Regions from separate parts of the Streptomyces sp. SDT5-1 genome, predicted to be linked through region 2. Evidence: predicted binding sites of a transcription regulator. Region 2 holds the regulator's gene; the other holds the start of a gene.
What was found. Region 2 encodes HspR, which represses chaperone genes until heat shock. Its sites were predicted from a motif close to TTGAGNNNNNNNNNCTCAA; they were not measured.
Positions count from the first base shown of each region.

Region 1: lon (endopeptidase La) is a predicted target of HspR. The motif match lies at 2,442-2,460, and genes of this name have one in related genera.

Region 1 is NZ_CM125963.1:5,555,666-5,560,078, reverse strand. Features, by position in the region: gene lon (endopeptidase La) at 8-2,419, opposite strand; gene ACTWJ8_RS25755 (spermidine synthase) at 2,607-3,299, shown strand; gene ACTWJ8_RS25750 (response regulator transcription factor) at 3,393-4,130, shown strand; gene ACTWJ8_RS25745 (HAMP domain-containing sensor histidine kinase) at 4,127-4,413, shown strand, end outside.
Region 2 is NZ_CM125963.1:4,198,038-4,202,450, forward strand. Features, by position in the region: gene ACTWJ8_RS19365 (sugar ABC transporter substrate-binding protein) at 1-925, opposite strand, end outside; gene ACTWJ8_RS19370 (GNAT family N-acetyltransferase) at 1,157-1,684, opposite strand; gene ACTWJ8_RS19375 (heat shock protein transcriptional repressor HspR) at 1,758-2,216, opposite strand; gene dnaJ (molecular chaperone DnaJ) at 2,222-3,406, opposite strand; gene grpE (nucleotide exchange factor GrpE) at 3,443-4,105, opposite strand; gene dnaK (molecular chaperone DnaK) at 4,102-4,413, opposite strand, start outside.

The DNA.
Region 1 (4,413 bases), 1.4 Mb from region 2:
ACGGCCGTCAGGCCGCGACCGGCACCTCCAGGTCGGCGGAGGCCGGCGCCAGGGCCAGTTCCAGGACCTGGCGGACGTCGTTCACCGGGTGCACGTCCAGCTTCTCGAGGACCTCGGCCGGGACGTCGTCCAGGTCCGCCTCGTTCCGCTTCGGGATGATCACCGTGGTGATCCCGGCCCGGTGCGCGGCGAGCAGCTTCTGCTTCACGCCGCCGATGGGCAGCACGCGCCCGGTCAGCGACACCTCACCGGTCATCGCCACGTCCGTACGGACCAGGCGCCCGCTCAGCAGGGACGCGAGGGCGGTCGTCATGGTGACGCCCGCGCTCGGCCCGTCCTTCGGGACGGCGCCCGCGGGGAAGTGGATGTGCACGCCGCGCTCCTTCAGGTCGGCGACGGGCAGCTCCAGTTCGGCGCCGTGCGAGCGGAGGAAGGAGAGCGCGATCTGCGCCGACTCCTTCATCACGTCGCCCAGCTGCCCGGTGAGGGTCAGGCCCGCGGCTCCCGTCTCCGGGTCGGCGAGCGACGCCTCCACGAAGAGCACGTCGCCACCGGCCCCGGTGACCGCGAGCCCGGTCGCCACGCCCGGCACGGACGTGCGCCGCTCGGCCGGGTCCTGCGCCGACTCGGGCACGTGGTGCGGGCGCCCGATGAGCCCGCGCAGATCGCCCTCGCCGACGGTGAACGGCAGCTCACGCTCGCCGAGTTCGTGCTGCGCCGCGACCTTGCGGAGCACCCGCGTCACGGACCGCTCCAGGTTGCGGACGCCGGCCTCGCGCGTGTACTCGCCGGCCAGCTTGCGCAGCGCGTCGTCGCCGATGGTGACCTCGTCGGCCGCGAGTCCCGCGCGGTCCAGCTGGCGCGGGACCAGGTGGTCGCGGGCGATGACGACCTTCTCGTCCTCGGTGTAGCCGTCGAGGCGGACCAGCTCCATGCGGTCGAGCAGGGCCTCGGGGATGGCCTCCAGGACGTTCGCCGTCGCCAGGAACACCACGTCGGACAGGTCGAGCTCGACCTCCAGGTAGTGGTCGCGGAACGTGTGGTTCTGCGCCGGGTCGAGGACTTCGAGGAGGGCCGCCGCCGGGTCGCCCCGGAAGTCCGAGCCCACCTTGTCGACCTCGTCGAGCAGGACCACCGGGTTCATCGACCCGGCCTCCTTGATGGCGCGCACGACGCGGCCCGGCAGGGCACCGACGTACGTACGCCGGTGGCCGCGGATCTCCGCCTCGTCGCGGACGCCGCCGAGCGCGACGCGGACGAACTTGCGGCCCATCGCGTGCGCGACGGACTCGCCGAGCGAGGTCTTGCCGACGCCGGGCGGGCCGACCAGCGCGAGCACGGCGCCCCCGCGCCGCCCGCCGACGACGCCGAGGCCGCGGTCGGCGCGGCGCTTGCGCACGGCCAGGTACTCGGTGATGCGCTCCTTCACGTCGTCCAGGCCCGCGTGCTCCGCGTCGAGGACGGCGCGGGCGCCCTGGATGTCGTACGCGTCCTCGGTCCGCTCGTTCCACGGCAGTTCGAGGACGGTGTCGAGCCAGGTGCGGATCCAGGAGCCCTCGGGGGACTGGTCGCTGGACCGCTCCAGCTTGTCGACCTCCTTGAGGGCGGCCTCGCGGACCTTCTCGGGCAGGTCGGCGGCCTCGACGCGGGCGCGGTAGTCGTCGGACTCCTCGCCCTCGTCCTTCTCGCCGTTCAGCTCGCGCAGCTCCTTGCGGACCGCGTCGAGCTGGCGGCGCAGCAGGAACTCGCGCTGCTGCTTGTCGACGCCCTCCTGGACGTCCTTGGCGATGGTCTCGGCGACGTCCTGCTCGGCGAGGTGGTCGCGCAGGTGCTGGGTCGCGAGCTTGAGCCGCTCCACCGGGTCGGCGGCCTCCAGCAGCTCGACCTTCTGGGCGGTGGTGAGGAACGGCGAGTAGCCGGAGTTGTCGGCGAGCGCGGACACGTCGTCGATGGCCTGGACGCGGTCCACGACCTGCCAGGCGCCGCGCTTCTTCAGCCAGTTCGTGGCGAGCGCCTTGTACTCCTTGACCAGCTCGGTCACGGCGCCGGGCAGCGGGTCCGGCACCTCCTCCTCGACGGTCAGGCCCTCCACCCACAGGGCGGCGCCGGGACCGGTCGTGCCCGCGCCGATGCGGACGCGGCCGACGCCGCGGATCAGCGCGCCGGGGTCGCCGTCGGCGAGGCGGCCGACCTGCTCGACGGTGCCGAGCACGCCGGTGTTCGCGTACGTGCCGTCGATCCGCGGAACAAGCAGCACCTTCGGCTTGCTGGGTCCGGTACGGGCGGCGGCCTGGGCGGCCTCCACCGCGGCGCGTACGTCGGTGTCGTTCAGGTCCAGGGGCACCACCATTCCCGGCAGTACGACCTCGTCGTCGAGGGGCAGCACGGGCAGGGTGAGCGGGTTGGACGTCGAAGCCATGATCTCCCCTTCGGCAGTCAAGTTGAGCTATGTCGACTCAATGCTCGGGAGCCCCCAGATGTTCCTGCCGGACTGTTCGCTGTCAGCGATCACCGGCAGAGCCCGGGGCGATCACGGTCTGTGACGCGCGCCATGTGAGACGTGGGACACAGAAAAGCCCGGCGGGGCGGCGGGACGGTCCGCCAGAATGGCGACCATGACGACCTTGCAGTACCCGGATCCACCCGTCGTCCTCGACCGCCGCGAAGGGCCCTTCGGCGAGGTGGTCCTGCGCCGCCACGGCGACCTGCTCCAGATCATCGCCAACGGCACGTTCCTGATGGACACCTCCGACGGCCGCTCCGAGCGGCGGCTCGTCGACGCGGCGCTCGACGCCCTGGACGACCGCGAGCGGCCGCGCGTCCTCATCGGCGGCCTCGGTGTCGGCTTCTCCCTCGCGCACGCCGCCGCGAACCCCCGCTGGGGCCGCGTCACCGTCGTCGAGCGCGAGCCGTCCATCGTCGACTGGCACCGCACGGGGCCGCTCCGCACCCTCTCCGCCGACGCCCTCGCCGACCCCCGCACCGAGATCGTCGAGGCCGACCTCGTACGGCACCTGGCGACGACCACGGACACGTACGACGCGCTCTGCCTCGACATCGACAACGGCCCCGACTGGACCGTCACCGAGGACAACGACAGCCTCTACGGGCCCTCCGGGCTCGCCACCTGCCGGGACCGACTCGACCCGGGCGGTGTTCTCGCCGTATGGTCCGCACAGCCGTCAGCAAATTTCGAAGAAACCTTGCGGAATGCCGGATTCCAGGCGGTGCGCACCGAAGAGATCCCGGTTGTCCGGGGCGTCCCTGACGTGGTGCACCTCGCACTGAGGCCCACGTAGCCGACCGGCGGTAACTCCCCGTACGCTGACGTCCGAAACCCGATCATTCAAGCGTCAAGCGCGTCACGACGGCGCGCACTCAGGGGCGGGGCGATGGAGCAGACACACACCTCCCACAACACCACCACGACGAGCCAGGGTGCCCAGCGACGGGTCCTGGTCGTCGAGGACGATCCGACCATCGTCGACGCCATCGCCGCCCGGCTGCGCGCCGAGGGATTCCTCGTGCAAACCGCGCAGGACGGCCCGGCGGCGGTGGACACGGCCGAGGCCTGGCAGCCCGACCTGCTGATCCTCGACATCATGCTGCCCGGCTTCGACGGCCTGGAGGTCTGCCGCCGCGTGCAGGCCCAGCGCCCGGTGCCGGTGATGATGCTCACGGCCCGCGACGACGAGACGGACATGCTCGTCGGCCTCGGTGTCGGCGCCGACGACTACATGACCAAGCCGTTCTCCATGCGGGAGCTCGCGGCGCGCGTGCACGTGCTGCTGCGCCGCGTGGAGCGGGCGGCCCTCGCCGCCACGACGCCGCGCAGCGGGATACTGCGACTCGGCGAGCTGGAGATCGACCACGCGCAGCGCCGCGTGCGGGTGCGCAGCGAGGACGTGCACCTCACCCCCACCGAGTTCGACCTCCTCGTGTGCCTGGCGAACACGCCGCGCGCCGTCCTCTCCCGCGAGCAGCTGCTCGCCGAGGTGTGGGACTGGGCGGACGCCTCGGGCACCCGCACCGTCGACAGCCACATCAAGGCGCTGCGCCGGAAGATCGGCGCGGAGCGCATCCGCACCGTGCACGGCGTGGGCTACGCGCTGGAGACGCCGAACCCGTGAGCGACGGGGACCACCGGAACCCGCACCGGCCGCCGTTCAACCCCCAGTGGGCGTCCGGCGGTCTGCGCCCCTTCTCCGTGAAGGCGAAGCTGGGCACGCTCGTCGTCGTCTCGGTCTTCATCACCACGGGCCTGCTCATGGTGGCGATGTACACGGCGACGGAGCTGCGCTTCATCACGGTGTTCTCGATCATCGCCACGCTGCTGATCACGCAGTTCGTGGCGCACTCGCTGACGGCGCCGCTCGACGAGATGAACACGGTGGCCCGGTTCATCTCCAACGG
Region 2 (4,413 bases):
CGCGGCCCTGCGAGACCCGCACGGCCATCTCGGCGGCGGTCTGCGCCTCGTCGGGGTACGGCTTGTAGACGCTCATGTACTGCTCGCCGGTCAGGATCCGCTGCACGGCGGCGAGTTCGGCGTCCTGTCCGGTGATCGGCGGCATCTTGGTGACGCCGACCTCCTTGAGGGCCGCGATGACGCCGCCGGCCATGCCGTCGTTGGCGACGTACACGCCCGCGATGTTGTCGACGCCGAGCGCGTTGACGGCCTGTTCCATGTTGGCCTTGGCGTTGGACGGCTTCCAGCCCGCGGTGTCGTAGGACTTCGCGACGGTCACGGAGTTGCCCAGCTCCGCGCGGGCGGCCCGCTTGAACTGCGCGGCGTTGGGGTCGTCGGGCGAGCCGTTGATCATGACGATCTTGCTGCGCTTGGTGGCCTTGGAGCCGAGGGCGGAGACCAGCGCCTTGCCCTGGGTCTGGCCGACGAGCTCGTTGTCGAAGCCGACGTAGGCGTCGACGGGGCCCTCGGCGAGGCGGTCGTACGCGATGACGTGGATGCCCGCGTCCTTCGCCTTCCGCACGGCCGAGGCGATGTCCTTGGAGTCCACGGCGTCCACGACGATCGTGTCGACCTTGGCGGCGATCATCTCCTGCATCTGCTTGCGCTGGAGGGCGGCGTCCTGCTTGGCGTTGGCGTAGACCAGCTCGCCCTTGCCGCCCGTCAGCTTCGCCACCTGACGCTCGAACATCGGGTGGTCGAACTTCTCGTAGCGGGCGGTCTCCTTCTCCGGGAGAAGCAGACCGATCCTGACGTCGTCGCCCTTGGTGGTGGACGCGCTGGGCGCGCTGTCGTCGCCCGGCAGCACACCACCGCAGGCCGAGAGCGAGACCAGCAGGACGGATGCGGCGCCGGCCGTGGCGGCACAACGCATACGCGTGTTCATGTGCGGATACCTCCCTGACGTGGCCGCGACGATGCGGCCGAGGTGGCTCGAAGCCAACTCGTCCGCTCAAGGGCCGTCAAGAGATGAAGCCACACCGCAACGAAAACGGGTCCCTTACTTCTTCACATGAAGCCGAAGACAGCAAATACCGGACACCTTCGCAAGGTGCACAGGACTTTCACAGGCTGACGCTCGTCACACCCGTCATGCCCGCCATACCCGTCACGCCCGTCACGCCTGGAACTGCGTCAGATCGATCGCGTACACCCGCGGACCGTCGTCCTCCGAGCCGCCGTCGAGGCGCTCCATCCCCAGCTTGTGGAGGACCTTCGCCGACGACGCGTCGCCCGCGTCCGCGACGGCGACGACCCGGTCGACGCCGCGGTCCTGGAGCGCGAACTCCAGCGTCGCCTGCGCAGCCTCGGAGGCGTACCCCTGGCCCCAGAACTGCCGACCGAGCCGCCACTGGATCGCGACCTGCCCGGCGACCTCCGGCGGCGCCTCCGGCACGTACAGGCCGACGGCGCCCGCAAGCTCGCCCGAGCCGAGGAGCTCCACGGCGAAGACGCCGAAGCCCTCGTCGTCCCACTCGTCCTCCCAGCGCTCGATGTCCTCGGCGGTCCCGTCGAGGGAGCGCGGCGCGCCGTCGCCGATGCGGCGCATCACGGCCGGATCGGCCTGGATGTCGGCGAGCGGGGCGAGGTCGTCGTCCGGCTGCCAGCGGCGCAGCAGGAGGCGTGGGGTGCGGATCTCGGTCATGGGTCCATCCTCGGGCATGCGCAGGGGCCCGGAGGTCACGAAGACCTCCGGGCCCCTGCGGCAGCGTGCGGTGTCAGTCCTGCGGCCGCTTCGGGCGCCACACCACGAGCGCGCTCGTCTGCTGCGCCTCCTGGTACGGGACCAGGTCGCGGCGGTACGAGGCGTGCACCGCGGCCTCGCGCTGCTGGATCGCGGTGGCCGCGCTCTCCACCGCCGCGGAGAGCTCCGCGACGCGGGACTGGAGCGCGGCGACCTGGTTCTCCAGCTCGATGATGCGCTTGATGCCCGCCAGGTTGATGCCCTCGGCCTGCGACAGGTGCTGCACCGTGCGGAGCAGCTCGATGTCGCGCGCCGAGTAGCGCCGGCCGCGCCCGGCCGTGCGGTCGGGCGAGACCAGGCCGAGGCGGTCGTACTGGCGCAGGGTCTGCGGGTGCAGGCCGGACAGCTGTGCCGCCACCGAGATGACGTACACCGGCGTCTCGTCGGTCAGTTCGTACGGGTTGTTGCGCCGACGACCCGGCTGCCCGTCCATCACACTCACGCTCCCTTCGCGGCCTTGAACAGTTCTGCCCGCACGTCGGTGTCCTCAGTCGCCTTGCGGAACGACTCGAGGGCCGTACGGGCATCATCGGAAAGGTCCGTGGGGACGGCCACCTCGACCGTGACGAGGAGGTCCCCGCGGGTGCCGTCCTTGCGCACGGCGCCCTTGCCTCGGGCCCGCATCGTCCGCCCGTTCGGCGTGCCCGGGGGCAGCTTCAGGGTGACGCTGGGGCCGCCGAGCGTGGGCACCTTGACCTCGCCGCCGAGCGCCGCCTCCGTGTACGTCACCGGGACGGTGACGGTGAGGTTGTCGCCCTTGCGGCCGAAGACGGGGTGCGCGTCGACGTGCACGACGACGTACAGGTCGCCCGCGGGGCCGCCCCGCTCGCCCGGCGCACCCTTGCCACGCAGGCGGATGCGCTGGCCGTCGGAGACCCCGGCCGGGATCCTGACCTGCATGGTGCGGGAGGACTTGGCCCGCCCGCTGCCCTTGCAGGTGTCGCACGGGGTCTCGGCGATCAGGCCGCGGCCCTTGCAGTCCACGCACGGGTCGGTGAGGGAGAAGCCGCCACCGCCGCCCCGCGAGACCTGTCCGGTGCCGACGCAGGTCGGGCACACGCGCGGTGTGCCGTTCGCGTCGCCGGTGCCGGAGCACGCCTTGCAGGGGGCCTGCGACGACATCCGCAGCGGGACCGTGGCCCCGTCGACGGCCTCGGTGAAGCTGAGCGTCACCTCGGACTCGATGTCCTGGCCCCGGCGCGGCTGCGTGCGCGTGCCCGCGCCCGCTCCGCCCCGGTTGAACAGGCCACCGAACACGTCGCCTATGCCGCCGCCGAAGCCGCCCTGACCACCGCCCTGGGCGCCGCCTCCGAAGAGGTCGCCCAGGTCGAAGTTGAACGAGCCGCCCGCGCCCGCTCCGCCGGGTCCCGGACGGAACCCGCCGTTGCCGAACAGGGCGCGCGCCTCGTCGTACTCCTTGCGCTTCTTGGGGTCGCCGAGGACGTCGTTCGCCTCGGAGATCTCCTTGAAGCGCTCCTCCGCCTTGTCGTTGCCCTTGTTGGCGTCGGGGTGGTTCTCGCGGGCGAGCTTGCGGTACGCCTTCTTGATCTCGGCGTCGGTGGCGTCCTTGGGGACGCCGAGGACCTTGTAGTAGTCCTTCTCGATGAAGTCCTTGGTGCTCATCGGCCTCGACGTCCCTCCTTACCCGTGTGTGTGACGTCAGCCCTCGTCCGGGCCACCGTTCTCCTTCTCGGCATCCTTGCTCTCGGCTGCCTCGTCGGCCTTCGCGCCCGGCTGCGGCTCCGCGACCGCGACCCGCGCGGGGCGGATGGTGCGCTCGCCGATCCGGTAGCCCGGCTGCAGGATCGCCACGCAGGTCGTCTCCGTGACGTCCGGCGCGTAGCTGTGCATCAGGGCCTCGTGCACGGTCGGGTCGAAGGGCTCGCCCTCCTTGCCGAACTGCTGAAGGCCCATCTTGGCGGCGACCGTCTCCAGCGATTCCGCGACGGACTTGAAGCCGCCGACGAGCTCGCCGTGTTCACGGGCGCGGCCGATGTCGTCGAGGACGGGAAGCAGCTCGGTCAGGAGGTTCGCCACCGCGATCTCCTTGACCGTGACGCGGTCCCGCTCCACACGACGCCGGTAGTTCTGGTACTCGGCCTGCAGGCGCTGGAGGTCCGCCGTGCGCTCGTTGAGCGCCGTGCGCACCTGGTCCAGCTGCGCGGTCAGGGCTACATCCTGAGCTGCGGAAGCTGAGTCCCCGGCCGGGGCCGCCCCCTCCTTGTCGGAGGGAGCGGCCTGCGGCTCGGCGTCTTCGGGGGTGGCGCCGGAGGGGACGTCAGGCTTCTCGTTCTCCTCGAAGCCCGGGGTCTCCTCCGTCACGCGGCACCGTCCTTGCGGTCCTTGTCCTCGTCGACGATCTCGGCGTCCACGACGTCGTCGTCGGCCTTGGCGTCACCCTGCGGGGCGTCCGCACCGGGGGCCTCGGCGCCCGCTGCCTGGGCGTCGGCGTACATGGCCTGGCCCAGCTTCTGCGAGACGGCGGCGACCTTCTCGGTGGCGGTGCGGATCTCGGCCGAGTCGTCGCCCTTGAGCTTCTCCTTCAGCTCGGTGACGGCCTCCTCGACCTCGGTCTTCACCTCGGCGGGAACCTTCTCCTCGTTGTCCTTGAGGAACTTCTCCGTCTGGTA